DNA from 4 places in the Mesorhizobium sp. B2-3-5 genome. Region 1 is predicted to be linked to each of the others. Evidence: predicted binding sites of a transcription regulator. Region 1 holds the regulator's gene; each other region holds the start of a gene.

Region 1 (7,527 bases):
ACGGCCAACTCTACACCTCTTCACTGGTGGCGCTCGGCCTGATCCTCTTCGTCATCACCTTCATTATCCTTGCCATCGCACGCTATATGCTGATGCGCATCGACGCCCGCACGGGAGCCTGACCGATGTCGACGTCCCTGGCACTCCACAACAGACGCAAGAGAAGGAACGGCGTGATGATGGCGCTCTGCGTCGTCGCCGCCGGCATCGGCCTTGCCTGGCTGGCGCTGATCCTCGGCGCCCTGGTCTACAAAGGCCTGTCCGGCGTTTCGCTGGCGGTCTTCACTGAGATGACGCCACCGCCCGGCGATGCCGGCGGCCTGCTGAACGCCATCTATGGCAGCATCGTGATGACCGTCATCGGCGTCATCGTCGGCACGCCGATCGGTGTGCTGGCCGGTACTTACATGGCCGAATACGGACGCTTCTCGAAGCTGACCACGGTGGTGCGTTTCATCAACGACATCCTGCTGTCGGCGCCGTCGATCGTTATCGGCCTGTTCGTCTATGAGTTGCTGGTGCGGCCGATGGGGCACTTCTCCGCCATCGCCGGCGCCGTCGCGCTGGCCATCCTCGTCATCCCGGTCGTGGTGCGCACCACAGAGGACATGCTCAACCTGGTGCCGAACGCCTTGCGCGAGGCAGGCGCCGCGATCGGCGCACCGCGCTGGGTGGTCATCCGCTCTGTCGCCTATCGTGCGGCACTCTCCGGCATCGTCACCGGCATATTGCTGGCCATCGCCCGCATTTCCGGCGAGACGGCGCCGCTGCTCTTCACCGCGCTCAACAACCAGTTCTGGTCAAGCAATCTCAACGCGCCGATGGCCAGCCTGCCTGTCACCATCTTCCAGTTCGCTCTCAGCCCCTACGAGGAATGGCAGCAACTGGCCTGGACCGGCGCACTCATAATCACCTTAACGGTTCTCGGGCTGAGCATCTTCGCCCGCAGCCTTACCGGACGCAGAGAGGACAGATGAAACCGATGTTGTCCACCGATTTGAACGTGGCCGAGGCTGCCGTGGAAAAGGCCAAGATCGAGGTCAAGAACCTCAATTTCTACTATGGCCAGTCGAAGGCGCTGAAGGACATCAGCCTGTCGCTGCCCGAGCGCAGTGTCACCGCCTTCATCGGCCCTTCGGGCTGCGGGAAGTCGACGCTGCTGCGCGTCTTCAACCGCATCTACGAGCTCTACCCGAAGCAGAGCGCCGAGGGTCAGGTGCTGCTTGACGGTCGGAACATTCTCGACCGCTCGCAGGACCTCAACCTGCTGCGCACCAAGATCGGCATGGTGTTCCAGAAGCCGACGCCGTTTCCGATGTCGATCTATGAAAACATCGCGTTCGGCGTCAGGCTCTATGAGAAGATCAGCAAGGCCGAGATGGACGGCCGTGTCGAGCAGGCGCTGAAGCGCGCGGCTCTGTGGACCGAGGTCAAGGACAAGCTCAACGCCAGCGGCCTCAGCCTTTCGGGCGGCCAGCAGCAGCGTCTTTGCATCGCCCGCACCGTGGCGGTGAAGCCGGAGGTCATCCTGCTCGACGAGCCGGCCTCGGCGCTAGACCCGCTGTCGACCGCCAAGATCGAGGAGCTGATCGACGAGCTGCAGGCCGACTACACGATCGTCATCGTCACCCACAACATGCAGCAGGCGGCGCGCGTGTCGCGCCAGACGGCTTTCATGTATCTGGGCGAGCTGGTCGAGTTCGACCGTACCGAGAAGATCTTCACATCGCCCCGCGAGAAGCGCACGCAGGACTATATCACCGGCCGCTTCGGCTGATCTCACGCATACGAGGACCAGGATCATGGCCGAACACACAGTCGCTTCTTTCGACGAGGATCTCGGACAGATCAGCAGGCTGATCAGCGACATGGGCGATCTCGCCAGCTCGATGGTCGGCGGCGCCACCAAGGCGCTGCTGAACTCCGACAACGCGCTGGCACAGCGCGTTGTCTCCGACGACGTCATCATGGACGCGCGCCAGCGCGAACTCGACGATCGCGCCATCACGCTGATCGCCAAGCGCCAGCCGATGGCCGACGATCTGCGGCATGTCGTCGGGTCGATCCGCATGGCCGGCGACCTCGAACGCATTGGCGATCTTGCCAAGAACATCGCCAAGCGCGTCGGTACGGTCGGCCTGTCCACCACGCCGCGCGACCTGTCGCATTCGATAGACGCCATGGCGCAGCTGGTGCTGATCCAGGTGCAGGGCGTGATCGAGGAGTATGCGGCGCACGATGCCGAGGCCCTTGCCAAGCTGCGCGCCGACGACGAACGCATCGACGTCAAATACACCTCCGTGTTCCGCGAACTTCTCACCTACATGATGGAGGATCCGCGCAACATCACCGCTTGCACGCATCTGTTGTTCTGCGCCAAGAATCTCGAGCGGATCGGCGATCATGTGACCAACATCGCCGAGAATGCCTACTACGTGCTGACCGGTACGCAGCTGCCAGCGAATCGTCCAAAGCAGGACGAAACGGCGATGTCGGCGCCGGCGGCTTGATCGTCAGAGCGGTTCACCGTTTCACGGAAAACCGCTCTTGTTTCCATGCAATTCCGGACGGAAACCGCTTCACACTTTTCCTGGAATTGCTTTAGAGGTGACCAGTCGATGATCGCGCCACGCATCATGGTGGTGGAGGATGAGGAGCCGCTCGGCGTGCTCCTCCGCTACAATCTGGAATCGGAAGGCTATCAGGTCGAGGTGGTCCCGCGCGGCGATGAGGCGGAGATCCGCCTGCAGGAGAATGTCCCCGACCTGCTGGTGCTCGACTGGATGGTGCCGGCGGTGTCCGGCATCGAACTCTGTCGCCGGCTAAGGATGCGGCCCGAGACCGAGCGGCTGCCGATCATCATGCTGACGGCGCGCGGCGAGGAAAGCGACCGCGTGCGCGGCCTTTCGACCGGCGCCGACGATTATCTGGTCAAGCCGTTCTCGACACCGGAATTCATGGCCAGGGTCAAGGCGCTGCTGCGCCGCGCCAAGCCGGAAGTGTTGTCCAGTGTGCTCAAGGTCGGCGACATCGTGCTCGACCGCGAATCACATCGCGTCTACCGCAAGAAGAGCGAAATCCGGCTCGGGCCGACCGAATTCCGCCTGCTCGAATTCATGATGCGTCATCCCGGCCGGGTGTTTTCGCGCAGCCAGCTGCTCGACAATGTCTGGGGAGAGACGATCTATATCGACGAGCGCACGGTGGATGTGCATGTCGGCCGGTTGCGCAAGGCGGTCAACAACGGCCGCATGCCCGACGTCATCCGCACCATTCGTGGTGCAGGGTATGCGATCCGCGAGGATTGAGCGCGACGTTATTCAGGCCACGTTCTCCCCGGAGCCGGCTTTCGCCTGCATGCCCGGCGCGAAAATCTCCTGGTCGACGAAAGTCAGCGCCCGCATGGCGCAGCCCTCGCGGATCAGCGGCAACTCGTTAGGCTCGGTGTCGAAGGAAATCGATTTCGAGTGCTGGCCGCCGGCGGTCTGGGCGATGGCCTCGCGCAAGGCCGGCTCGATCAGGTCGAAGGCGGCGGCGCTGACGCCGACCATGGCGACGGGGGCGGGATCGATCAGCGCGAACAGGCTGCCGAGGCCGTAGCCCAGCGCCTCGCCGGCCCTGCGGTAGGCCTCGCGCTCGGGCCCGTCCGTTTGCCGCGCCGTCGCCGCCAGCGCCCGCATCTGCGCGTCGCTGACATCGGCCACCGGCTCGGTGTCCTCGCTGAGCTGCCTGGCGTTGCGCCAGATGGCGTAATTGCCGGCATAGGCTTCGACGCAGCCGCGCCGCCCGCAGCGGCAGAGCGCGCCGCCTGGCCGATGGATCATGTGGCCGAATTCGCCGCCCGAGGAGTGGGTGCCGGTGAAGAGCTCGCCCTTCAGCACCAGGCCCATGCCGATGCCGTGCGAAAGGAGAATGGCGATGAAGTCGTCGCGGTAGCGCTCGGGATCGCGCCAGCGCAGCGCCACCGCCATCATGTTGCAGTCATTCTCCACGGTGGCGGGGATGCCGAACTCGGCTTCGAGTATGTCGGCGAAGGCGATGTCGGTCTGCGGCGTGATGGGCGACCACAGCATTGCCCGGGCATCGGTGTCGGTGATGCCCTGGATGGCCAGCGCGACGCGGGCGACGCTGCGCACGTCGATGTCGGGATCCTCCAGGCGCCGCCGCACGATGGCGACGCATTCGCCGATCAGTGCATCGCGCGACATGGTCAGCGTGTCCAGCCGGCGCTGTTCCTCTGATATGACCTGGCCGGCATAGTCGATAACGGCGACGGACAGGAAATTCAGCGACAGCACAGCGGTCATCACCGTTGCGGCTTCCGCATTGAGGCCAAGGCCGACCTGCGGCCTGCCGCGTTTGAGCGCGCCGGCCTCGCTCGGCTTGCCTTCGGCCAGGATACCTTCGCCGATCAGATCGGAGGAAATCGCCGATATGGTGGAGTGGCTGAGGCCGGTGGTCGCGGCGATTTCGGTGCGCGAGGACTGGCCGGCCCGGCGCACCGCGGCAATCACCATCGCGCGGTTGCGCCGGCGCAGGTCGTCGTGGCGGATTCCGACCGACATGTTTTTCCCATATCCTCCCGGTCGCCGCGGTTCTTCCTGACCTCGAACACTGTCGGCAACACGATTAAATACTGGCAGAAGCGGCCGATGCTGTCATTTATTTATTGCGGGGCTCGAAAAAAGGTTCCCGGGCCCTCGAAATCCATCAGAATCATTGTTGACAGCTTTCCGGCGATGCATCACTATTTTTTTTGAGGCTCGAAAAAATAGAGCCTTTGTGCCGGCCTTCGGGCCAGTTTGGTCGCGCCATACGCGGCGCAGGGAGGATAATCATGAAGAGATTCGCAGTCGCCATCCTGGCGGGTGTCGCCATGTCACTGACGCTCGCGTCGGTCGCGCAGGCGAAGGGCAAGGTCATCGGCGTTTCTTGGTCCAACTTCCAGGAAGAGCGCTGGAAGACCGACGAGGCCGCCATGAAGAAGGCGATCGAGGCCGCCGGCGACAAATACATCTCCGCCGACGCGCAGTCCAATCCCGGCAAGCAGCTCACCGACGTCGAGAGCCTGATCTCGCAGGGCGCCAATTCGCTGATCATCCTGGCGCAGGACGCCTCGGCGATCGGCCCGGCCGTCCAGAAGGCGCTGGACGAAGGCATTCCGGTCGTCGGCTATGACCGCCTGATCGAGAACAAGGACGTCTTCTACCTGACCTTCGACAACAAGGAAGTCGGCCGCATGCAGGCCCGCGCGGTGTTCAAGGTCAAGCCGGAAGGCAACTATGTCTTCATCAAGGGCTCGGGCGCCGATCCGAATGCCGACTTCCTGTTCTCGGGCTCGATGGAAGTGCTCAAGCCGGCCATCGACAGCGGCAAGATCAAGAATGTCGGCGAGGCCTATACGGACGGCTGGCTGCCCGCCAACGCCCAGAAGAACATGGAGCAGTTCCTGACCGCCAACGACAACAAGGTCGATGCCGTGGTCGCCGCCAATGACGGCACCGCCGGCGGTGTCGTCGCGGCGCTGACCGCGCAAGGCCTTGCCGGCACAGTGCCGGTGTCGGGCCAGGACGGCGACCATGCCGCGCTGAACCGCATCGCGCTCGGCACGCAGACCGTGTCGGTGTGGAAGGACGCGCGTGAGCTCGGCAGGAATGCCGCCGAGATCGCCTCGCAGCTGGCTGACGGCAAGAAGATGACCGACATCGCCGGCGTGAAGGACTTCACGACGCCTGGCGGCAACACCGTCAAGTCGCTGTTCCTGACCCCGGTCGCCATCACCAAGGACAATCTCAACGTCGTCATCGATGCCGGCTGGATCAAGAAGGACGAAGTCTGCGCGGGCGTCGCCGCCGGCACCGTCGCGGCCTGCAACTAAGCTGGCCTGTTTCTCTCAGATATAGACGCCGCGGCCCTGGAACGGTTCAGTGTTTCTTGAATCGCTGAACCGTTCCAGCCCATTGTTTCCCGCAATTCCGGATGCAAAACCGCCACGCACTTTTCCTGGAATTGCTTCAAAGCCGCGGCGTTTTCTCAAAAAGATTTGTGTTTCCGCATCAGGCGGATAGCTTCTAGGCTGGGCTCCGGCGTCCGCGCCAGACGGCGGCCAGTGGGAGGAAATCATGACCGACACGACGTCCAACCCGCCGCAGGTCGATACCGCACGCGCCTCGGAACTCGGCGCGGTTGCCCGCTTCCTGAAGGCAACCGAGATCGACACCCGCATGCTCGGCATGATTGGCGCTCTGTTGCTGATCTGGGTCGGACTGCACGTGATTTCGAGCCTGCGTCTGGGCGTCAATCCGCTCGATTTCGACAGCCGCACCTTTCTCACGCCGCGCAATCTATGGAACCTTTCAGTACAAAGCTCCGCGGTTGCCATCATGGCCTGCGGCATGGTGCTGGTCATCGTCATGCGCAACATCGACCTGTCCGTCGGCTCGGCCGAGGGCCTGATCGGCATGGTCATGGGTTTTGCCCAGGTGCATTTCCTGGTGCGGTTTGTCGGGCTTGAACTCGGCAATCCGTGGATCTGGGTGCTCGCGCTGTTCATCGGCCTGGTGCTGGGCCTGCTGATCGGCGCCTTCCAGGGCTTCATCATCGCCTATCTCGAAGTGCCGGCCTTCATCGTCACGCTTGGCGGCCTGCTGGTCTGGCGCGGCGCTGCCTGGTGGGTCACCAGCGGCCAGACCGTGGCGCCGCTCGACGCCACCTTCCAGCTGATGGGAGGCGGGCCGGCCGGATCGATCGGCGCCACCTGGAGCTGGATCGTCGGCATCGTCGCCTGCCTCGCCGTGGTGTTTGCGCTGTTCAACGGACGGGTGCAGCGCAAGCGTTTCCGCTTCCCGCTGCGCCCGATCTGGGCCGAGACGCTGCTTGGCGCCGTCACCTGCGCCGCCATCATGGGCGCGGTGTGGCTGGCCAACTCCTATCCGTGGCCGATCGGCATCGTGAACAGATACGCCGCCGCCAACAACATCACCGTGCCCGAGGGCGGCCTGTTCATCGCTCACGGCATCGCCATTCCGGTGCTGATGGCGGTTGCGGTCGGGCTGATCATGACCTTCATCACCAACCGCACCCGTTTCGGTCGCTATGTCTTTGCCATCGGCGGCAATCCGGAGGCCGCCAATCTCGCCGGCATCAACACGCGCTGGATCACCATGAAGGTGTTCATGATCATGGGCGTGCTGGCCACGATCGCCGCCGCGATCTCGTCGGCCCGGCAGAACTCGTCCACCAATGTGCTTGGAACATTGGACGAGCTGCTCGTCATCGCCGCCGCCGTCATCGGCGGCACCTCGCTTGCCGGCGGTTCGGGAACGATCATCGGCGCCATGCTCGGCGCGCTGCTGATGCAGTCGCTGCAATCGGGCATGGTGCTGCTTGGTGTCGACTCGCCGCTGCAGAGCATCGTCGTCGGCGCCGTGCTGGTCATCGCCGTCTGGCTCGACACCGTCTATCGCAAGCGGGTTTAGAGGATACGATCATGGCTGACAAAACCGCTCCCGCCGGCACGCCGCTGGT
Region 2 (7,527 bases), on a different contig from region 1:
CTATCGTTGGCAGGTGCGTGGCGCCAGCTTCGATGAGGCGTTTCGTGTGGCCATCAGCGGTGCGGCGCAGATTCTGTCCGGCAACGGGCAGCCTTGAGAGGTCCGCGGCCCTTATCCGCGCGCCGGCACTTTCTCCGTGAACGGAGAAACCAAAAGCTGGCACAAACGTGTCGCATTGGTCAGCGCCACGGGCTCGTGGTAAAAGCAGGCTATCCGGAGTTTTGGCAATGAACAAATTCACCCCGACAAAACCAGCCGGCGCGCGCAGCGTCGACGACGTCACCGGCAGCCGCCGCCTGCGCCGCATGCGCAAGGCCGACTGGTCGCGCCGGCTCGTGCAGGAGAACCGGCTTTCGGTCGACGACCTGATCTGGCCGATCTTCGTCGTCGAGGGCAATAATGTGCGCGAGCCGATCGCCGCCATGCCAGGCGTCTTTCGCCTGTCGGTCGACCTTGCCGTCAAGGAGGCCGAACGCGCGGCCAAGCTCGGCATTCCGGCACTCGCCACCTTCCCCAATGTCGAACTCGGCCTGCGCGACCAGACCGGCTCGCATATCCTCGACCCGGAAAACATCATCAACCGCGCCACCCGCGCGATAAAGAACGCAGTGCCCGAGATCGGCATCATCACCGACGCCGCGCTCGATCCGTTCACCAGCCACGGCCACGACGGCATCCTGCGCGACGGCATCATCGTCAACGACGAAACGGTGGAACAGGTCGCGGCGGCGGCCGTCATCCAGGCGGCGGCGGGCGCCGATATCATCGCGCCATCCGACATGATGGATGGCCGCATCGGTGCCATCCGCGACGCGCTCGACGCCAACGGCTTTCAGGACGTGGCGATCATGTCCTACGCGACCAAATTCGCCTCGGCCTTCTACGGCCCTTATCGCGAGGCGGTCGGCACCGCCGGCCTGCTCAAGGGCGACAAGAAGACCTACTATATCGACCACGCCAATTCGGACGAGGCGATGCGCGAGGCCGAGCAGGACCTCGCCGAGGGCGCCGACATGCTGATGGTCAAGCCCGGCCTGCCCTATCTCGACATCATCCGCCGGCTGAAGGACGAATTCCAGATGCCGACCTTCGCCTACCAGGTCTCGGGCGAATATTCGATGATCAAGGCAGCGGGCGCCAATGGCTGGATCGATGGCGAGAAGGCGATGCTGGAATCGCTGCTCGCCTTCAAGCGTGCAGGCTGCGACGGCATCCTGACTTATTTCGCGCCCGAAGTGGCCGTGATGCTGAAGGGGTAACTTCGCCCCTCAGCCACCGCACCGCGACCTTCCAGGTCTTGCCATGACACGCTTCGGAGCCGGCTGTCATCTCTGGCGAATTCCCGCTGACAAGGTAGGCTGGTTGCGGCTATGATGCCGCATGGCCGGAGGCGGCCGGCAGCCCGCACCTCGCCAAGAGGCATGGCGAACGCCTCCAGAGGATGCTTCCTGACCCGTTTCACCGTCGGGCGAAGGCGTTGGCAATGCGGGCACTGACGAAGACTTCGCCGTGACCCGAGGAAACGGACATGCTTGCCTATCGCGATGCCAAGACCATGGCGAAAGCCATGCGGGACGCGCTTGCCGACCGCGACCTGACGATCAGCCACAGCGAGGCCCTGGAAATCGTCGCGCGCCAGTTCGGACTGGCGAACTGGAATATCCTGTCGGCAAAGATCGAAGCGCCGCTCGCGAGGCAGGAGACGGTCATCTTCGAACGGACGGCGCCAATCGTGCGCATCTTCGACGTCGCGAAGGCGCACGAATTCTACCTCGGCTTCCTCGGTTTCACCGTGGACTGGGAACACCGCCACGGCGACTTCCCGCTGTACACGCAGGTATCGCGTGGCAATCTTGTCCTGCACCTGTCCGAACACGCCGGCGACGCGACGCCGGGCGGCAACATGGTTGTCTACATGAAGGGCATCCGCGACTTCCATGAGGAGCTTGCGGGTAAGGACTACCGCTATATGAAACCCGGCTTGGAAGATGAGGACGGGCGGCTGACGGTCGAGGTCATCGACCCGTTCAGCAACCATATCCGCTTCATGGAAATCACCGGCGAATGAGTTGGTACGGCAGTTGCCCCGACGGCGGCTTGCCAATCCGAATCGATCATCACGAGCTTGGCCGCGAGGTCCGGACACGCATCTCTGCATCGTCGAAGACACCACTTGCAATTCGCAATCAGTTTGCTACAAAATCTGCTTGCAGAACACAACTGACGATCGAGGAGGTTTCATGTCAAGGCTGCGTGTCAATGCATTCACCCTATCGCTCGACGGTTATGGCGCCGGTCCAAACCAGGACTTGGAGAATCCGCTCGGCGTTGGTGGGAAAGCGCTGCACAAATGGGCCTTCACCACCCGCACCTTCCGCAAGATGTTCGGCGAGGAAGGCGGCGCCACGGGCGTCGACGAGGATTTCGCGGCGCGGAGCTTCGAAAATGTAGGCGCATGGATCCTGGGTCGCAACATGTTCGGACCGATCCGCGGCGAATGGCCCGACGACAGCTGGAAAGGCTGGTGGGGCGACAACCCGCCCTATCACGTGCCGGTCTTCGTGCTGACGCATCATGCGCGTGAGCCTGTCGTCATGGAAGGCGGCACGACCTTTCACTTTGTCACCGATGGCATCCATTCGGCACTTGAGCAAGCCAGGGCGGCGGCTGATGGCAAGGATGTGCGGGTCGGTGGCGGCGTCGCGACGATCAGGCAATATCTGCAGGAGAAACTTATCGACGAGATGCATCTCGCGATCTCGCCCGTGCTGCTCGGCGCTGGCGAAAACCTTCTGGCTGGCCTCGACCTGCCGAAACTCGGCTACCGATGCAGCGAACAGGTCGCTTCGGCGCACGCCATGCATGTGGTCATCGAGCGGGCATAGCCGCGACTCCGGTCATTGGCGAAACCCGCGGGTGCAAGCGTCTTTCTCCCCGTCACTATACGGGGAGAAATGCCCGGCAGGGCAATGAGGGGCAGCGCAACCGTCGAAGAGTAGCGACAAGCTACCAGTGGATTTGGCGGGTGCAGGAGTCAAAAGCCCGTCGTCGATGCCGGCGCTGCCCCTCATCCGCTCTTTGGGCACCTTCTCCCCGTGAAACTGGGAGAAGGAAATGCGCCTCAATACTTCTCCGGCACGTAAAGTTCGCGCGGCAGAACCTGGCGCTCGTATTCCGGGTTGAACACGCGCTCGGGCAGTGTGATCTCCTCGTGCGGCACATCTTCATACGGCATCTGCTTCAGCAGATGATCGATGCAGTTGAGCCGCGCGCGCTTCTTGTCGTTGCCCTCGACGATGAACCACGGCGCTTCGGGAATGTTGGTGCGGGCGAAGGTCTCTTCCTTGGCCTTGGTGTATTGCTCCCAGCGCACACGCGACTGCAGATCCATGGGCGACAGCTTCCACTGTTTCATCGGATCGTGGATGCGCATCAGGAAGCGCATCTGCTGTTCCTCATCGGTGATCGAGAACCAGTATTTGACCACAGTGATGCCCGAGCGCACCAGCATGCGCTCGAACTCCGGGACGTCATGGAAGAACTCCTCGACCTGGTCGTGCGAGGCAAAGCCCATCACCCGTTCAACGCCGGAACGGTTGTACCAGGAGCGATCGAAGAGCACGATCTCGCCGCCTGCGGGTAGATGCGGGACGTAGCGCTGGAAATACCATTGCGACTTTTCGCGCTCGGTCGGCGCCGGCAATGCCACGACGCGGCAGATGCGCGGATTGAGCCGCTGGGTGATGCGCTTGATGACGCCGCCCTTGCCGGCGGAGTCACGGCCCTCGAAAATCACCACCAGCTTCTTCTTGTGGTAGGCGACCCAGGACTGGAGCTTGATCAATTCAGACTGCAAGGTGATCAGGTCGCGAAAATATTGCATGCGATCGATCGAAGGCGGATGCGAGTTCTTGTAGATCTTGGCGATCTCCATCGACAGCGCTGGCTCCGACATTTCGAGTTCATAATCTTCGTCGAGCGTGTCGGCGAGCTCGGCTTCGAGCCAGTCCTTGGCGGGAGAATTCTGTTTTAGCTCGGTCATGTCAGCTGCTCCGCTTGCAAGCCCTGTCGGTTCCCGGACGGCGCCCCAAATTGTTGGCCAGCGGCCTGAAATGGAAACACCTGAGCCGACTTCAATATAGGCCGGCAGTGACGGTTTTATTGCAGCCCAGGCGCGATTGCAGCCCCTGCGGCTCACCGAAGGCGATTGTCGCCTAACCTTCGATGAACCGCCAGATCTCGGCATCGGGCTTGATCTGGCCGCTGAGCACGAAATATTTGTAGAGCACGAGCAGCGAGATCGCCTGCTCGTCTCGCTCATTGGAAAATTTGCGGCAATAGGCGTTGGCTGCGGCAATGATGCGCTCCGCCGCCGCCGGGTGCGTTTCGAAATAGCGCACCTTTTCGCCGAGATCGGCGAAATCAGGATCGAGTGGCACATAGTGGACATTGGCTTCGAGTTGGCTCTCCGCGAACCATGTCTCATAGGTCGGCGGCGGCATCAGGCAGAGCGAGTTGGAATTCATGATCCATTTGAGGTTGGTCGCCACGTCATTGCCCTCGAGCGAGACGATATAGCGGTAGCGCAGATGCTGGCTGATGCTGAGAAAGGGCTTGCTGTATTCGGCCGGTGCACTTCGCTTATGCGAACCCACGTCGCAGAAAGGCAGGTCACGCGCCGCGTCCAGGAACCGTGTCCTGATCGGGTTGTTGAGATCGCCGCGCCAGATCACGATCGGCAGCTTGTCGGCAAAGGCGACCGCGTCGTCCGGCATGTAAAAGTGGCGGAACTTGTTGAACTTCAGGATGACCGCGTTGCTGTTGTCGGCGCGGATCGGCCGATCCTTGACGAGTGTCGGCACCTTCGGCACATGCCTGACGTCGCCAAACTCCAGGTCGAGGAGCAATGCCCGATCGAAATAGCGGGCGAACTCCTTCAGGTCGTAATAGTACATGCTCGGCTCAAACGGCATCTTGTCGATGCGCACCGCATCCGGGCTTGGCATAAAGGTGCCCTGCAGCTTGTTGTAGTCATTCAACCGCCGGCGCACGGCCTCATCCGAGAGCCTGGCCTGCTCCAGGCGGGCCGCCAGCCGTCGTCGGAAGAGGACCTGGGGGGCGATATCGCGCATGACGTTTCGCGCATAGTAGAAAACCTTCTGCGTCGTTCGTTTTATGGTGGCCATCGTACCACGTTGATATCAGGACAAACGCGACCAAAACACCCGGCAGCTGAGTTAGTTCCTGCGCCATGCACACACGTCATTGTGCCAGGCATTTCGCGATCCGGTGTCATCCAAACGCGAGACCAATGGCGCCGACGCCAGTGTCGCCGGTAACTAGCCCACTATGTAACGCCAGATCTCGGCATCGGGCTTGATCTGGCCGCTGAGCACGAAATATTTGTAGAGCACCAGCAGCGAGACCGCCTGCTCCGTCTGTTCGTTGTCGAATATCCGGCAATAAGCGTTGGCGGCCGCGATGATGCGCTCGGCCTTCGCCGGGTGCCGTTCGAAATAGGCCACATGTTCGGCCAGGTTCGAGAAATCCGCTTCAAGCGGTACATAATGGACATTGGGCTCGAGCAGCCGCTCCGCGAACCACGTCTCATAGGTCGGCGGCGGCATCAGGCAGAGCGACTTCGAATTCATGATCCATTTAAGATTGGTCGCCACGTCATTGCCTTCGAGCGAGACGATGTAGCGATAGCGCTGATGCTGGCTGATGCTGAGAAAGGGCTTGGCGTATTCGGCTGGCGCGTTCGGCTTGTGCGAGCCGGCATCGCAAAACGGCAGGTCACGCACAGCCTTCAGGAATCTTGTCCTGATCGGATTGTTGAGATCACCGCGCCAGACCACCGCAGGCAGCTTGTCGGTGAACGAAATGGCGTCGGCCGGCATCTGGAAGTGACGAAACTTGTCGAGCTTCATGATGACCGCGTTCTTGTCGTCATCACGGATCGGCCGGTCCTTCACGATCGACGGCACCTTCGGCACATTCCTGACGTCGCCGAACTCCAGGTCGATGAGCAATCCGGGATCGAAGTAGCGGGCAAATTCCTTCAGGTCGTAATAGTACATGGTCGGCGTGAAGGGCAGCTTGCCGACGCGCACGGCATTCGCGCTTGGCGTGAAACCATCCTGCAGCTGATTGTAGTAGTTCAACCGCCGGCGCGCCGCCTCATCGGAAAGCCTCGCCTTTTCCAGGCGAATGCCCAGCCTGCGTCGGAACAATGCTTGCGGAACGGCATCGCGCGCAACGTTTCGCGCATAATAGAAGACCTTTGCCGACGTCCGCGCAATTGTGGCCATGGTTCACTTGATCAAACGGGCAGCTCTCAAGACGCTGGCGCCCTGGCGTTTCCTACATCATTGTGGCGCCCGTCTGGCAAGGCCCCGGCATATCTTCGACGTCAGCACCCACGCACTGTCGTTTCAGCTGTTGTGTTTGACGGCTAATGCTCCTAGGCAGGTTCAGAGCCGCAAGGCAGGTCAAAGGGAGCCGATATGGCGCGAGCACCGAACTACGATCAGGAACGCAAGGAACGCGACCGGCAGAAGGCGGCCAAAAAGGCCGAGAAGCTGGCGGCCAAGGTTGCCGCGCGGGAGCGGTCGAAGCCCGAGGCCAAGGTCGAAGCCGAAACAGGGGAATGACGGCAACAGGCCCGCGGTTGCCGGCTCCGTCTTAACGCATGTCGCGCTGCGTCAGGCGGGCGCCTTGTCGCTGATGAATACATCCACTTCACGCGCCGCGGCGATGAAGGCGCGCCGGGCATTCATGGCCGGCTTGTCGCCGGCCAGCGCGTCGTGGCAGGCCTGAAGTGCCGCGCGATGCTTGGGACTGCGCTTGCCGGGCCAGCTGTTGAGGAGGTAATCGGAAGCCTCCCTCGCCGAGCGCAAGAGCTGAGTGCTTCCTGCCGTGACGGACTTGACGGTCACGGGCGTTTCAAATCGGTTGTTTTCCATCGCCGCTCTTACGCCATCGGCGCCCACGAAGCGAGGCCGAAAGTGCGCTCCGCGTCCGGACACCGCTTTTTGCCCGGCGAATGCCCTGCCCGTCCAAGGCCGCTAAGCGGCGACGACTGCAAATCCCCTGGCGCGAAGACCCCGCCGATCATTGGCAAGCGACGTCACCAGCCGGTCGCGGCTGCCGATGATGTGGGCTGAAAGCCGGCGCGCGGCTTCATCAGCCTCGCCAAGCCGTGTTGCCGCCAGAATGGCGCGATGTTCGGCCCAGGCGCGGCCAAGGGCTGCTTCGTCGCGCACCTCCAGCCAGCGAGCACGCGACAGGCGCGTCATGGCATCGCGCACCGCCCTGAACAGGAATTCGTTGCCCGACAGCCGCGCCAGCTCGATGTGAAAATCCATGCCGACACGGTGCCATTCCTCGCGCGGAGTGTTTTCGTCGCAGGAATCGAGCATCGCCTCGATGACGTCGAGAGCGCTCCTTTCGTCGTGCGCGCATGTCAGCCTCAGGGCCGCGACCTCGACCGCTTCGCGATAGACCGCGATCTGCTCAAGCTCGGCC
Region 3 (7,527 bases), on a different contig from region 1:
GCGTCCATCAACAGCCTCACCTGTTCGCCGATGCGTTCGCGGATCGCCGCCGGATCGCGCGACGGGTCCGCTTCCGCGCGCAGCGTCAATACCTCGATGAGGTCGATATGGCCGGACAGCAACAGAGCCAGTGCAGCGCCCTCACCGTGCCGTGCCTGTTCCAGGCCCTTCAGCGCCACGTCGAGCGCAGCCATGATGACGGTGTCAAGGGCGGTGCGCGCCTCTTCAGTCTCGACGGTTTCGGGAATGTCGAGCACGCCACGGAGCGACAGCAACCCGTCAGCGGTCGCGGGGGCAACACCGAACTGCTCCTGCAGTCGCTTGGCAAGACCGGCAAGGTCTTTCAGAAACGCTTCGTTGACGACGGGTTGTGCCTGCGCGCCGGCAGCACGGCCGATGGTCAGCGTCGCCTGGAAATTGCCGCGGGCGAAACGCTTCTGCAGCGTTTGCCTGACCGCCGGCTCCAGCCGTTCGAAACCTTGCGGCAGTCGCAGCCGCACCTCGACGCTCTTGCCGTTGACGGACTTGACCTCCCAGGCGATGGAGGTGCCGTCATGCTCGGCGACGGCGCGGGCAAATCCGGTCATGCTCTGCAAATTCATGTCGCCTGCATATCCTTGGCGCATCACCCCGAAACCGGTTTTCCGGACAAGGGCAAGTGCTGCGTAAAAACGATCACGCCCCGGGTGCCTTGAAATCGGACGCTTGGCGTTCCTTCAAATGTCAGGCCGTCGCCTTGGGGGCAACGCCTTTCTTACTCTTACTGGGCAGCGCCCGCATCGCCGCCGGCATCGCCATTGTCGCCACCGCTGGTGTCGCTTCCGTTGCCGTCGGCAGGCTTGCCGCTGCTGCCAGCAGGCTTGTCCGCGTTGTTGCCGCTGGTACCAGCGGCCGAGGCGGCCTTGGCCGCCTCATCGGCCTGCTTCTTCTGCAACGCGCGATAGCGGGCAACGTTCTCATTGTGCTCATCAAGCGTCGCGGCAAAAACGTGACCGCCTGTGCCGTCGGCGACGAAATAGAGATCGTCGGTCTTCGATGGATTGGCCACAGCCTCAAGTGCCGCACGGCCCGGATTGGCGATCGGTGTCGGCGGCAGGCCGCTGATCGCATAAGTGTTGTAGGGCGTCAGCTTCTGGATGTCGGACTGATAGATCGGGCGGTCGGCGGGCTTTCCCTTGCCGCCAAACAGGCCATAGATGATGGTCGGATCGGATTGCAGGCGCATGCCCTTGGCCAGCCGGTTCAGGAAGACGGCGGCAACGCGCGAACGCTCGTCACCCCTGCCGGTTTCCTTCTCCACGATCGAAGCCAGCGTGACGAATTCCTGGACATTGGCCAGCGGCAGGTCCGGCGCACGCCGCTGCCATACCTCATCGACCAGTTTCTTCTGATCGGCCAGCAGCTTGTCGATCATCTGCTGGCGCGTCGCGCCACGCGTGAAGCGCAGCGTGTCGGTGGCAAGGCTGCCCTCCGGCGGCATGGCCGCGGGCATGACGCCGCTCAAGGCGGGTTCGTCGGCGATGCGCTCCAGTGCCTGCTCGACCGTCAGCCCCTCCGGAATGGTCAGCGAATACATCACCGACTTGCCGCTCTTCAGCAGTTCCATGATGTCGCGCATCGATGCCCGGGGCTTAATCGCATATTCGCCGGCCTTGAGTGCGGAATCATTGCCAAAGGCGCGCACCCCAAGACGGAATACGCGGGCGTCAGTGATCAGGCCGCGGCGCTCAAGCTGGTCGGCGATGTCCTGGACGCCAGTGTTCGGCTTGACGAGGAAGGTGTCGCCATTGGCCGAGGGGCCGGGTTCGGTGAATTCCTGCTTGCCGAAGTAGAGCGCCGCGCCTGCCGCCAGAACTATCAACATCACCAAAGAGATGACGAAGTTCATGAACACGACGACCTGGCTGCGCGAAGCGCGCGAGCGCCTCGGCGGCGGCGTTCCAGCTTCCGGCCGCAAGGCCTCGCTGGCCGTCTTCGGTACGATCGGCCCGGTGTTAGCGGGCCGCTGCCCCAATTCCCCGTTGCCCGCCGGATTTGTGTTCATTTCGCCCTACCGTTTGATCTCTCAACGAATCCCCTGCGGCAGAGTAGAGGCGAATATGGCAAAATTGACGGCACGCCAAGGCGGCGTCCGGCAGCCGGACGGTCAGCCATTGTAGCGCTGGAACACAAGCGAAGCGTTGGTGCCGCCGAAGCCGAAGGAGTTGGACAGTGCTACGTCGATCTGGCGGGAGCGAGGCTTGTTGGGCACCAGGTCGATCGCCGTTTCGCGCTCGGGGTTGTCGAGGTTGATGGTCGGCGGCGCGATATTGTCCCTGATGGCGAGGATCGAAAAGATCGCTTCAGCGGCACCCGCCGCCCCCAGGAGATGGCCGATCGAGGACTTGGTCGACGACATCGAAATCTTTGAGGCGGCATTGCCGGCCAGCCGCTCGACAGCGCCGAGTTCGATCGTATCGGCCATGGTCGAAGTGCCATGGGCGTTGATGTAATCGACATCGGCGGGCGTAAGCTTGGCCCTGTTCAACGCCGCGGTCATGCACCGGAAAGCGCCATCGCCGTCCTCGGCCGGCGCGGTGATATGATAGGCATCGCCGGTGAGACCGTAGCCGGTCACCTCAGCGTAGATCTTGGCGCCGCGGGCCTTGGCGTGCTCGAGCTCTTCCAGCACGACAACACCGGCGCCCTCGCCCATGACGAAGCCGTCTCGGTCGCGGTCGTACGGGCGCGACGCCGTCTGCGGGGCATCATTGCGCTCGGTCGACAGTGCCCGGCACGCGGCGAAGCCGGCGATCGACAGCCGCGTCACCGGCGCTTCGGCGCCGCCCGCGACCATGATGTCGGCATCGCCCCACATGATCAGCCGAGCCGCATCGCCAATGGCGTGCGCGCCGGTCGAACAGGCCGTGACGACGGAATGGTTCGGGCCTTTCAGCCCGTGCCGGATCGAAACCTGGCCGGAGACGAGATTGATGATCTGACCCGGGATGAAGAACGGGCTGATGCGGCGCGGACCGCGCTCCTTGAGGATTATCGCATTCTCGGCGATACCCTCGATGCCGCCGATGCCCGAGCCGATCAGGACGCCGGTGGCACACTGTTCGGCATGGGTTTTCGGTTGCCAGCCGGAATCCTTCAGCGCCTCGTCGGCGGCGGCAATCCCGTACAGGATGAAGTCGCCGATCTTGCGCAGTTCCTTCGGCTCGAGCACGGCCTCGGGATTGAACGTGGCATTGCTGCCGTCACCACGCGGAATGACGTGAGCGATCTTGCAGGCAAGATCTTCCACCTCGAACTCGGTAATGCGCCTGGCGGCGCTGCGGCCGGTCAGAAGTTCCTTCCAGCTGTGCTCGAAGCCCATGCCGAAAGGCGACAACAATCCAAGGCCCGTGACGACGACACGCCTCATCGCAGGTCCTCCCCGGTGATGACTGCGGAATGCGTCAGGCCGAAGCCTTGTCGATATACTTGACCGCGTCGCCAACGGTCAGAATGGTCTCGGCCGCGTCGTCGGGAATCTCGACGCCGAATTCTTCTTCGAACGCCATGACGAGTTCAACCGTGTCGAGGCTGTCCGCGCCCAGATCATCGATGAAGCTCGCCTGCTCCGTCACTTTGTCGGCATCGACGCCAAGGTGCTCGATGACGATCTTCTTGACGCGCTCTGCGGTGTCACTCATTTGGGCATCCTCGTCTTTTGTTTGTCTGTCTTCGTTAGCGGGCAGAATGCCGCTAATCAAGTTGAAAGATGGTCCTGCCGGAAACGCAACGGCTACGGACCGGTTTTTGCCCGAACCGCCGGGTTGCGGGCCGCATTACACGAAAAATGGCCAAGGTCCAAGCCGAAATGGTCTGTTTTCACAGCGTGCTGGCCTGGGATGTCATTGCCCAAAACCGCTGCGCGATTCTGGGCGCATTCGTCAGATCATCGCCATGCCGCCATTCACGTGAATGGTCTGGCCGGTGACGTAAGCGGCTTCATTGGAAGCGAGATAGGCGACAGCGGAGGCCACTTCGGCGCTGGTGCCCATACGGCGGGTCGGGATCGCCGCCATGATCGCTTCCTTCTGCTTGTCGTTGAGCTTGTCGGTCATCGCTGATTCGATGAAGCCCGGAGCGACGCAGTTGACGGTGATGTTGCGGGTGGCGATCTCCTGCGCCAGTGATTTGGAAAAGCCGATCATGCCGGCCTTGGAGGCACAGTAATTGGTCTGACCGGGATTGCCGGTGACGCCGACGACAGAAGTGATGTTGATGATGCGGCCGTGGCGGCGACGCATCATCGGGTGGGTGAGTTCGCGGGTAAGCCTGAACACGGCCGTCAGGTTGACTTCGAGCACCGTGTCCCAGTCGGCGTCCGACATGCGCACGAACAGCCCATCCTTGGTGATGCCGGCATTGTTGACCAGGATATCGACGCCTTCGAGGTCGGCTTCCGCTTTCTGGCCAAGCGCCTTGACCTCGTCGCGGTTCGACAGGTTGGCCGGAAACAGCTTGACCCGGTCACCGAGTTCGGCGGCCAACGCCTCCAGCTTCTCGACGCGCGTGCCATGCAGGCCGACGATGGCGCCTTGTGCGTGAAGCACCCTGGCGATCGCCTCGCCGATCCCCCCCGAAGCACCGGTGACGAGCGCCTTGCGGCCAGTCAATTCGAACATTTTTGTCTCCAGGTTGAGAAGAGCACAGCCCCTATAGGGATGGGATCAAATGGCGCTTTATGCAAGCGCGGCCAATGCTGCCTCGACTTCAGCCGCGGAACCGACCGATGCGGTGGCGATGTCGCGGTTGATACGCCGCGCCAGGCCCGAAAGCACCCTGCCGGCACCAATCTCGTAGAGCGTGGCGACGCCGTTGGCGCCAAACCACTCCACCGTCTCACGCCAGCGAACGCGCCCGGTCACCTGCTCGACGAGGCGCCGCGCGATCTCGTCCGGATCGCTCGACGGTGTCACCGACACATTGGAAACGACAGGAACCAAAGGTGCATTCTTCGTCACGCCGGCCAGCGCTTCTCGCATGATCTCTGCCGCCGGCGCCATCAGCGCCGAATGGAAGGGAGCCGAGACCTGCAGCATCAGCGCCCGCTTGGCGCCCTTTTCGGTGCAAAGTTTCGCCGCCAGTTCGACCGCCGCCTTGGCACCGGAAATCACCAACTGGCCACCGCCATTGTCATTGGCGATCTGGCAAACCTTGCCGGACCCTTGCGCGGCCTCGGTGCAGGCGGCTTCGACATCGGCCTGCTCCAGCCCAATGATCGCCGCCATGGCGCCCTCGCCGGCTGGCACTGCCGCCTGCATGGCATTGCCGCGGATACGCAGCAGCCGGGCGGCATCGGCGACGGAAACGAAGCCGGCGGCGGCAAGCGCCGAATATTCGCCCAGCGAATGGCCGGCGACATTGGCGACCTTGTCCTTCAACGAGAAACCGCGTGATTCCAGCGCCCTGATCGCAGCCAGCGATACCGCCATCAAAGCCGGCTGCGCGTTGGCGGTCAGCGTCAAGGTCTCTTCCGGACCTTCCCAGATCAGCTTCGACAGGTTTTCGCCAAGCGCGTCATCGACCTCCTGGAAGGTCCTGCGCGCCTCGGGAAAGGCATCAGCGATATCCTTGCCCATGCCGACAGCCTGGCTGCCTTGTCCCGGAAAGGTGAATGCAACGGCCATGCGAGGGCTCCCGAAGACTTGTTCTGCTTGACTGATAACACGAATTTTCCTTGCCTGTGGCGCAAGGCGGCCGGTCAAGTCAAGCCCGCTTCAAACAGGCCTCAGATCAGAACCTTCTGCCGAGTGCCTGTTCTAAAAGGGCTTTTGGCGATCACTCCTGATGAAAACTGCTCACGATTCGTTTGCTGGCTCTTCTTATTTCCGATACAGGCGCTAGCTTGGCGTGACAGTTTTATGACAATCGAGTGACGCGTTTGTCGCTGGGTGGGGAAGTTAAGGTGGCCAAGAAATCGAAACGCGCCGGCGAGGCCGCGCCGCAGTTCCTGGAAGACGATCCGTCCACTGGTTATTTGCCGGGCCGGAGATGGCCGGTCGTCCGTTACGGATTGGTCAGCGTGCTGATCTCCGCCGTCCTCGTGTTCGCCATCGAGCTGATCGTGCGTGGCGATGTTGCCGGCACTGTTTCCTTCTTTCTTCAGCCACTCAAGCCGGGCTGGACGACCATCGTCGTGTTCGCCCTGATCCTGATCGGTCTCGACGCCTTGCTCGGCCGCAGTCACCAGAGCCTGATGATTGTCGCGCCGTTGACCCTGGGGCTGGCCTTTGTCGGCCATCAGAAATCGCACTATCTTGGCGATCCGCTTTATCCGACGGATTTCCTCTACGCTCGCCAGATTTTCGCCCTGCTGCCGCTCCTGGTGCGCGAACGGCCGATGACCGCGCTGGCCATGGTCGTGGGCATCGTCGTCGGGCTGTCGCTGCTCGTCCACGGCTGGCGGCTGTGGCACCGTAAGGTTCCGGCCCTCAGCCGCAAAGGCCGCCTTGCCCGGCTGACGCTGGCGGTGCCTCTGCTCGCCTTCTTCGTCTCGATCATGGATTACGCCACCTTCTCGTGGACCCGGGATCGGCTGCAGATCATCCCGATCATGTGGGACCAAAAGGAAAACTACGCCTCCAACGGCTTTGCGCTCGCCTTCGCGCTCAACGTGCCGATGGCCCATGTCTCGGCACCCTCCGGCTATTCCGACAAGGCGATTGCGGCGATCGATCGGCCGCGGACGACAGCATCGGTGCCCGACGACAAGCCCGACATCATCGTCGTCATGAGCGAATCCTTCTGGGATCCAACCAAGCTGCCTGGCGTCGCTATCACGCCGGATCCGATCCCCACAGTGCGGGCATTGCGTTCGGGCTCCATGTTCTCACCTGAATTCGGCGGCATGACCGCCAACATCGAATTCGAGGCACTGACCGGCTTTTCCAACGCTTTCCTGCCGGCCGGCAGCATCCCCTACCAGCAATATGTGCGCACGCCGACGCCTTCGATGGCGACCTTCCTGAAGAGTGAAGGCTACAGGGCGCGTGCCATCCATCCAGGCACCAACTGGTTCTGGAACCGTGGCGCGGTGTATGCCGATTTCGGTTTCAACGATTTCAAGTCGGAAGAGACGCTGCCGCCCATGGAAAAGCGCGGACCGCTGGCATCGGATGCGGCAATGACGGACGAGATCATCCGCGAAGCCGACGCCAGCGACGATCCGGTGTTCTTCTTCGCCGTCAGCCTGCAGAACCACGGCCCCTATGAGCCGAACCGCTATAATAACCCGACTCACTCGGTACAGGCCCCGATCAGCCAGTGGGCGCGCGATTCGCTGCTGAGCTATGCGGAGGGTTCGGCCGATGCTGACCGCGGCCTTGACCGGCTGATCGAATGGGCCAAGAAGCGCGAGCGGCCAACGATCCTGGCCTTTTTCGGCGACCATCTGCCGCCGTTGGGGCTGGTCTATGTCGAGACCGGGTTCCTCAAGGACAACGTCGCGCCACGCAAGGAGCCGACGCCGGAAGCAGCCCTTGAACATCACGA
Region 4 (7,527 bases), on a different contig from region 1:
GATCTTTCGAGGCATCATATGTCATGTCGGGCGGTCATTTTTCTGGATGTAGTAATTGCAACGGGCGCCACCATCCGAAATGTCTATTACAGGGGTGTGACAATGGCGGTAGGCCAGGCGAACATGTCTGCCTGCCGAAAAACGAGCGGCCGCAAACCGCCGGAGCGGCGGCCGTCGCCTCGTGAGATGCGAAAATCGAAGCTGTGGGGCGGGGGGTCTAGATCACGCCCGACATGTCGGAGAAGGCCATTGCCTTGCGCAGCAGCTCGGCGAAGCGCTCGCCGGCCGCCTCGCGCGGACCGCTGTTGTCGATCGTGGTGACGCCGGGACCGGACAAGGTCACATTGGCGCTGCGCGCCAGCCGGGCCAGCACTTCGCCGCGCGATTCGCGGCCGCGCATTGCCAGCCGCTCGGCCAGCACGTCGGGCGAAGCGGTGATCTCGACAATGGCCAGATTGGCATAGCGCTCGCGCAGGGAGGGGATAATCGCGCGCGACACGTTCGCCACCGCGACATGGCCATTGGCAACCGACCAGTCGACATCGGCGGGCAGGCCATAGCGCAGGCCATGCGCCTCCCAGGAGATGGCGAAGGCGCCGTCGGCCTCGGCCTCGACAAAGGCGGCATCGGCCAGCGTATCGTGATCCTCGCTCGCGGCATCGCTGGGCCTGGTGATGACACGGCGCACGAACTCCAGCCGGCTCTCGTCGGCAAAAAGCGCGCGGGCGTAGCCGATCACCGTGTCCTTGCCGGCGCCGCTTGGGCCTACGACCGCTACAAACACGCCATGGCGGATCGGGAACGTTTCGGCGGACAACTCACGCTCGATCAAGGCCGACACCATCATGCGACCCGGCGCCCCTGCCGCCAGACGGTGCGCACGACCGGAACATGATCGTCGACGCGCACGCGCACCAGATCGGCGCGGCGGCCCTGTTCGATGATGCCGCGATCGGTCAGGCCGATCGCTTCGGCCGGGTTTTTCGAAACCATGGCGACTGCTTGCGGCAGCGAAATGCCTTCGACCATGTCGCCGAGGAAGAAGGCGGACTGGATCAGGCTGAAGGGGATGTAGTCGGATGACAGGATGTCGAGCAGGCCGTTGCCGGCCAGCGTGCGCGCCGAGACATTGCCCGAATGCGAGCCGCCGCGCATGACGTTGGGCGCGCCCATTAGCACGCCGAGTCCGGCGGCCTTCGAAGCCCGCGCCGCTTCCTCGGTGGTCGGGAACTCGGCGACCCGCACGCCTTGCTCGATCGCCTCCTCGACATGGCCCGTCGTGGCATCGTCATGGCTGGCCAGGACAATGCCGCGCTCATGGCAGGCGGCCGCGATGAAGGCGCGGTTTGGGCTGGAATTGCGTGCCGATTCGCCCATCCGCTTCTCGCAGAATTTCTGGAAGTCCTGGTCGCTCAGCTTCAGCTTGCGCTGATAATAATAGGCATAGGTCTCGAGATTGACGAACTGGCGCTGGCCCGGCGCATGGTCCATCAGCGACGCCAGCTTGACCCGCTCGTCCTCATCGAAATTGGCGAAGGCCCGCAGGCAGTCCGGCGCCGAAACTTCGCAGCGCAGATGGATAAAGTGGTCGGCGCGCAGCCGGTCTTCCTGCACGCTGTCCTCGATTGCATCGGCGAGCTTGCGGATGTCGTCCGAGGTCAGGTCGGCGTCCTCATCCATGCCGACGCGAAGCGCGTCGAGCACGGTGGTGATGCCGGCGGTCGCCACCTGTGCGTCATGGGCGAGCACGGCGGCGATCGGATTCCAGCGCACCTTCGGCCGCGGCGCGTAATGGCCTTCGAGATGGTCGGTATGCAGTTCGACCAGTCCCGGAATGATATAGTCGCCGCCCATGTCGTCGCCGGTTCGGGCGGCACCCGCGTCAATGCCGGCGATAAAGCCGTCACGCAGCACCAGCGAACCCTCGACGATCTCGTCGGCAAGCACAATGCGGGCGTTGGAAAGAACAATCTCGGCAGTCATTTCAGGTAGTCCTCGGTTATTTCCGGCTGGAGCCATTCCGCAGTCGGTCAGGCGGATTTTCTGGCTGGGCGGTGTCCCAGCGCATGCTGGGAAAGCACCAGGAATGGCGCACCCGGTTCAGGTTCGACAAACAACGTCACCGCGTTGACCAGCACCGGCTGCCGCAGCACATCCGCGAACAGGCTGTCGATTGCCGCGCGCAGACGAAGGCTTTCCTGTGGCCCGGCGCGCCCGGACAGCGTCATGTGGAAGCGGAAGGTCTCGAAGACATAGGGGTAACCCCACTGGCACAGGTTGCGGAACTCGGCCGGCTTCAGCGAATCCGGGCTGCGCCGTTCGATCTCGGCTTCGGTCAGCGGCGCACGGAACCGGTCAAAATCGCGCACGACGTCGTCGGCAAAGCGGTTGAGCGGCGGCAGCGGACCTTCCGGCACCAGCGCGAAAAAGCTGTCGATCTGGCTGACGACGAGACGCGGGATCGTCACCACCGGCGTCGCCTCGGCAAAATGGTCAAGTGCCGCGCGCAGCGAGTTTTCCGTCTCGTTCACCGCCAGGCGGAAGGGGGCTTTCAGCGTCGCGTGGAAGCCATAGCGGCGCGCCGAAGCGGTGTGGAAGGCAACTTCCGCCGCCGACAGGTCGGCCACCGCCTCAACCGGCCTTGTCGCCGCGCCGAACGGGTCGCGGCCCAGCCAGTTGGCGGCGATCCGCGCCAGCGGTTCGTCCTGCCGGGGGGTGAAATAGATGGCATAACGCATGGGAAATCCTCGTCAGATCCGTTGCCATAGGTGATTTCCATGACGGATTGACGAAGCTTTGAAGGGTTTTCGAAGGCAAATCGACCCTCTGGGTCTTTAGCCGACGATTTTTCCAAGCTGGACCAATAACTTCAGCCGAAAACCCGGAAGGGTCAGGCCTTCATCAACCATTCGTGCTCGGGGGCATTGTGGAATTTCCACGTCCGCTTCGGTCCGGCCATGACGTTGAGGTAGTAGAGGTCGTAGCCATGGCAGGCGGCGCAGGGATGATAGCCCTTGGGCACCAGCACCACGTCGCCATCCTCGATCGCCATCGCTTCATCCAGCGCGCGATGCCCATTCTTGTCGGCGTCGGTATAGACGCGCTGGAAGGCAAAGCCCTGCGGCGGGTTGAGGCGGTGATAGTAGGTCTCCTCGAGATAGGATTCGGCGGGCAGATTGTCCTGGTCATGCTTGTGCGGCGGATAGCTCGACGTATGGCCGCCGGGCGTGATGACCTCGACCACCAGGAGCGAGTCCGCCGGCTTGCCTTCCGGCAGGATGTTGGTGACGTAGCGCGTGTTTGTGCCCTTGCCGCGCACCTCCTGGCCGAGATCGTCCGGCCCGATCACCCGAACCGGCAAACCGCCGCCCAATCCCGGGGCCGAGCAGACCGCGAGTTCCAGCTCGGTATCGGCCGTTACCGACCAGTCCGATCCCTCGGGCACATAGACCGACCACGGCTTGCCTTTGAACGGCGATATCCGTTCGCCAAGCAGGCCAAGCTCCTTGCCGTCGGCGGTGGCGGTGCCCTTGCCGGTCACGAACACCAGGCAGACCTCGCGATCGGCCGTTTTGCCCGAGGCGCTTTCGCCGGGCTTCAGCCGATGCAGGTCGAAACCGACATAGGTCCAGCCGGCGCTATTCGGCGTCACATGGGCGATGCGGCCGTGGCCCTTGTCGGCCTTCACCAGCAGCTTCGACATCCCGCTTACTCCTTTGGTTCGGGCTCGGCCGTTGCCTTGCTCTCGTCGGCCGGCTTGTAGAGATAGAAGAACTGCCAGACGCCATAGCCGGCAAAGCCGAGCGCGATGACGCCCCAGAACGGCGTGCCGGTGGCGAACTCGATGATCGACCAGAGGACGCAGACCGCCACGACGGCGACGCGCCGCCATAAGGGCCGGAAGAAGGGGTGCTCGGAATCTTTCATCAGGCCAATTTACAGCAACCTGCCTCGTGGGGAACCCTTGCGTCAGGCATTCGGAAAACCTTGCGTTTCGACCGTGTAGCCGGCAGCCGTCATCACCCGCATCAGTTCCTTGTGTCCGACCTGCGCCATCCTGAGCGGCGGGTTCTTCTTCGGATCCTGCTCGGCCTCGACCACGAACCAGCCCTCATAACCATGGTCGGCGAAGCGCTGCACGATGGCGCCGAAATCCAGCGAACCGTCGCCCGGCACCGTGAAGGCGCCGAGCGCCACGGCGTCGAGGAAGGATTGCTTCGTGCGGTCGAGCTTGTCGATCACATCCATGCGCACATCCTTCACGTGGACATGGCTGATGCGCCTGTGGTGATTGTCTATGGCGCGCAGCACATCGCCGCCGGCAAAGGCCAGGTGTCCGGCATCGAGCAGCAGCGGAATCCCTTCGCCGGAATGGCGCATGAAGGCGTCGAGCTCCGGCTCGGTCTCGACCACCGCCGCCATGTGGTGGTGGTAGGACAGCGGCATGCCTTGTTCGGCACACCATTCGCCGAACTCGGTCAGGCGCCGGCCATACGCCTTCATCTCATCGCTGGTGAGTTTCGGCTTGGTGGCGAGCGGCTTGGAACGGTCGCCCTGGATCGAGCGGCCGACCTCGCCATAGACGATGCAGGGCGCATCGACCGCCTTGAACAGGTCGATCATCGGCTGGATGCGATCCTTGTTCTTGGCCATGTCCTCATCGACCAGCGTGCCCGAGAACCAGCCGCCGCACAGCGTCACGTCGGCCGCCTTCAGGATCGGCAGCATGACGGCGGGATCGTTGGGAAAACGCCGACCCATCTCCATGCCGGTGAAGCCGGCCGAGCGCGACTGGCGCAGGCACTCCTCCAGCGACACGTCATCGCTGAGTTCGGCAAGATCGTCGTTCCACCATGCAATGGGGGACATGCCCAGTTTGGCTTTCAAGTCGTCACTCCCGTTTCAAAACAGCTCATTCTTTGGCCGTCAGTGCCGCCCCTCATCCGCCTGCCGGCACCTTCTCCCCGTATAGGGACGGGGAGAAGGGGCTGATCGCGACGCTGGCGACCCCTCTCCCCGTTCTTAGGGGGAGAGGGTAAGGGTGAGGGGCGGCGCCGACATTAGTCACCAACACTCTGCATCTGCCGCTTCTCGTCATAGGCCTTGCGCGCCGCGTTCACCTGCGGCCGCGCGGACACTTCCGGCACCGCTACGTCCCACCAGTGGCCGCCGGCATCGGTCGAGACCAGCGGGTCGGTGTCGATGACCAGCACGGTGGTGCGGTCGTTCCCCCTGGCCTTCCGCAGCGCGTTTTCCAGCTCGGCGATCGACGGCACCTTCTCGGCAATCGCCCCCATGCTCGCCGCATGCGCGGCAAAGTCGACATCGGGCACGATCTCGTGGCGCGAATCCTTCAGCAGATTGTTGAAATTGGCGCCGCCGGTTGCCATCTGCAGCCGGTTGATGCAGCCGAAACCCCTGTTGTCGAGCAGCACGATCGTCAGCTTCAGACCGAGCATCACTGACGTCGCGATCTCGGAATTGAGCATCAGGTAGGAGCCGTCGCCGACCATGACGACGACTTCCTCGCCCGGCTTGGCCATCTTGGCCCCAAGCCCGCCGGCAATCTCGTAGCCCATGGTCGAGAAACCATACTCGGCATGGTAGGAGCCGGGCGCGCCGGCCTGCCAAAGCTTGTGCAGTTCTCCCGGCAGGCCGCCGGCCGCATGCAGCAAGGTCACGCCGGGGCCCATGGCCCGCTGCACGGCGCCGATCACCTGTGCGTCGGAGGGGAAAGCGACGTTCGTCGACGCCGTCACCTTGGCCGCGTCGGCTTGCCAGGTCTTCTTGCCCTCGGCCGCATTCTCGGTCCAGACGGCGGGCGCCTTCCAGCCCTTCAGCGCGGCACCGAGTTCGGCGAGCCCCTCTGCCGCATCGGCGACCAGCGGCATCGCGCGGTGCTTGCCGGCATCGAAAGGCTGCACGTTGAGCCCGATGATGGTCTTGCCGGAGTTCTTGAACAGCGCCCAAGAGCCGGTGGTGAAATCCTGCAGTCGCGTGCCGATGGCCAGCACCACATCGGCTTCCTCAGCCAGCCGATTGGCGGCCGAAGTGCCGGTGACGCCGACCGCCGCCATGTTGAGCGGATGATCGTCCGGCAGCGAGGATTTGCCGCCTTGCGTCTCGCAGACCGGAATGCCGGCACCTCCAGCGAATGTCGCCAACTCATCCGAGGCCTGCGAATAGATGACGCCGCCGCCGGCGATGATCAGCGGCTTCTTCGCGCCCTTGAGTGCCGCGACGGCCGCGGCAAGCTCGCAGCGATCCGGACGCGGCCGGCGCTGATGCCAGACCCGCTCGACAAAAAAGCTCTCGGGATAATCATAGGCCTCGGCCTGCACGTCCTGACAGAGCGACAAAGTCACCGGCCCGCAATCGGCCGGATCGGTCAGCACCTGCATGGCGCGGCTGAGCGACGGGATGATCTGCTCGGGCCGCGTGATGCGGTCGAAATAGCGCGAGACCGGACGGAAACAGTCGTTGACGGTCGCGGTGCCGTCGGAAAAGTCCTCGGCCTGCTGCAGCACCGGATCGGGAATGCGGTTGGCGAAAACATCGCCAGGCAGGAACAGAACCGGCAGGCGGTTGACATGGGCGAGTGCGGCCGCCGTCACCATGTTGAGCGCGCCCGGCCCGATCGAAGAGGTCGCGGCCATGAAGCGGCGGCGGAAATTGGCCTTGGCATAAGCGATCGCCGCATGCGCCATCGCCTGTTCGTTGTGGGCGCGAAAAGTCGGCAAGTCGTCGCGCACCTGGTAGAGCGCCTCGCCGATGCCGGCGACATTGCCATGGCCGAAGATCGCCCAGACACCGCCGAAGGTCGGCATTTTTTTTCCGTCGATCTCGGTCATCTGGCGGGACAGGAAGCGGGTCAGCGCCTGCGCCATCGTCAGGCGGATTGTCTTGCTCATGGTCTTTTCCTCCGCGGTCCTTGTGCCGCGCCTGTCATGCTGCCTTGCGGCCGCGCGCGGCAAGCCACGCTTCGGTCAGTTGCTCGAAGCGCGACGCCATGTCGGCGACGGCCTCGTCATCGGACATCCTGCCGGCGAGCCACTCTTCGGCGGCGTGGACGAAGATGGTGCGGCCGACGGCAAAACCCTTGACGATCGGGGCCTTGGCGGTGGCGGCGAAAGCCGCTTCCAGCTCGTCCTGCGGCGCCTCGAGCCCAAGCAGCACGATGCCACGGCACCAGGGATCATGTTTCAGGATGACGGCCTCGATCCTGGCCCAGGCGCCGCTCGACGCCTGCGGCTCGAGCTTCCACCAGTCAGGCTTGATGCCGAGCGCGTAAAGCTCTTCCAACGCGCGTGGGATTGTCGTGTCGTCGAGCTTGCCGTGCTTGCCGGCGATGATCTCGATGAGAAGTTCCCGGCCCACCTTGCGCGCGGCTTCGAACAGCGCGCGCAGCTTCTGCTGTTGTTCTTCTTTCAAGGCCGCCGGATCGTCGGGATGGTAGAAGCACAGGCACTTGATGCAGTGATCGACAGGCCATTCGGCAAGCTGCGAGCCGATGTCCTGCGAGAACTC

The links. The regulator PhoB, encoded in region 1, activates phosphate uptake and scavenging genes when phosphate is short. The targets are predictions, from matches to a motif close to TGTCATNNANCTGTCAT.
Region 2: the regulator PhoB is predicted to act here: its motif matches at 4,150-4,166, upstream of ppk2 (polyphosphate kinase 2).
Region 3: the regulator PhoB is predicted to act here: its motif matches at 5,887-5,903, upstream of FJ958_RS00400 (LTA synthase family protein).
Region 4: the regulator PhoB is predicted to act here: its motif matches at 2,778-2,794, upstream of FJ958_RS27770 (DUF1045 domain-containing protein).

Annotation. Positions count from the first base shown of each region.
Region 1 is NZ_VFVX01000008.1:205,318-212,844, reverse strand. Features, by position in the region: gene pstC (phosphate ABC transporter permease subunit PstC) at 1-122, shown strand, start outside; gene pstA (phosphate ABC transporter permease PstA) at 126-977, shown strand; gene pstB (phosphate ABC transporter ATP-binding protein PstB) at 974-1,777, shown strand; gene phoU (phosphate signaling complex protein PhoU) at 1,803-2,510, shown strand; gene phoB (phosphate regulon transcriptional regulator PhoB) at 2,619-3,308, shown strand; gene FJ958_RS12740 (ROK family protein) at 3,321-4,565, opposite strand; gene xylF (D-xylose ABC transporter substrate-binding protein) at 4,838-5,878, shown strand; gene FJ958_RS12730 (hypothetical protein) at 5,894-6,133, opposite strand; gene FJ958_RS12725 (sugar ABC transporter permease) at 6,123-7,478, shown strand; gene FJ958_RS12720 (ATP-binding cassette domain-containing protein) at 7,490-7,527, shown strand, end outside.
Region 2 is NZ_VFVX01000001.1:319,381-326,907, reverse strand. Features, by position in the region: gene FJ958_RS01635 (DUF2066 domain-containing protein) at 1-97, shown strand, start outside; gene hemB (porphobilinogen synthase) at 228-1,259, shown strand; gene FJ958_RS01625 (glyoxalase superfamily protein) at 1,529-2,068, shown strand; gene FJ958_RS01620 (dihydrofolate reductase family protein) at 2,241-2,885, shown strand; gene ppk2 (polyphosphate kinase 2) at 3,122-4,042, opposite strand; gene FJ958_RS01610 (glycosyl transferase family 90) at 4,215-5,186, opposite strand; gene FJ958_RS01605 (glycosyl transferase family 90) at 5,340-6,311, opposite strand; gene FJ958_RS01600 (hypothetical protein) at 6,507-6,653, shown strand; gene FJ958_RS01595 (DUF982 domain-containing protein) at 6,705-6,965, opposite strand; gene FJ958_RS01590 (GntR family transcriptional regulator) at 7,068-7,527, opposite strand, start outside.
Region 3 is NZ_VFVX01000001.1:77,691-85,217, reverse strand. Features, by position in the region: gene FJ958_RS00430 (YicC/YloC family endoribonuclease) at 1-602, opposite strand, end outside; gene mltG (endolytic transglycosylase MltG) at 761-2,044, opposite strand; gene fabF (beta-ketoacyl-ACP synthase II) at 2,147-3,409, opposite strand; gene FJ958_RS00415 (acyl carrier protein) at 3,444-3,680, opposite strand; gene fabG (3-oxoacyl-[acyl-carrier-protein] reductase) at 3,921-4,658, opposite strand; gene fabD (ACP S-malonyltransferase) at 4,716-5,663, opposite strand; gene FJ958_RS00400 (LTA synthase family protein) at 5,942-7,527, shown strand, end outside.
Region 4 is NZ_VFVX01000040.1:10,214-17,740, reverse strand. Features, by position in the region: gene FJ958_RS27785 (MurR/RpiR family transcriptional regulator) at 1-25, opposite strand, end outside; gene phnN (phosphonate metabolism protein/1,5-bisphosphokinase (PRPP-forming) PhnN) at 218-847, opposite strand; gene FJ958_RS27775 (alpha-D-ribose 1-methylphosphonate 5-triphosphate diphosphatase) at 844-1,983, opposite strand; gene FJ958_RS27770 (DUF1045 domain-containing protein) at 2,031-2,738, opposite strand; gene iolB (5-deoxy-glucuronate isomerase) at 2,891-3,703, opposite strand; gene FJ958_RS27760 (DUF3329 domain-containing protein) at 3,709-3,927, opposite strand; gene iolE (myo-inosose-2 dehydratase) at 3,970-4,887, opposite strand; gene iolD (3D-(3,5/4)-trihydroxycyclohexane-1,2-dione acylhydrolase (decyclizing)) at 5,061-6,911, opposite strand; gene iolC (5-dehydro-2-deoxygluconokinase) at 6,946-7,527, opposite strand, start outside.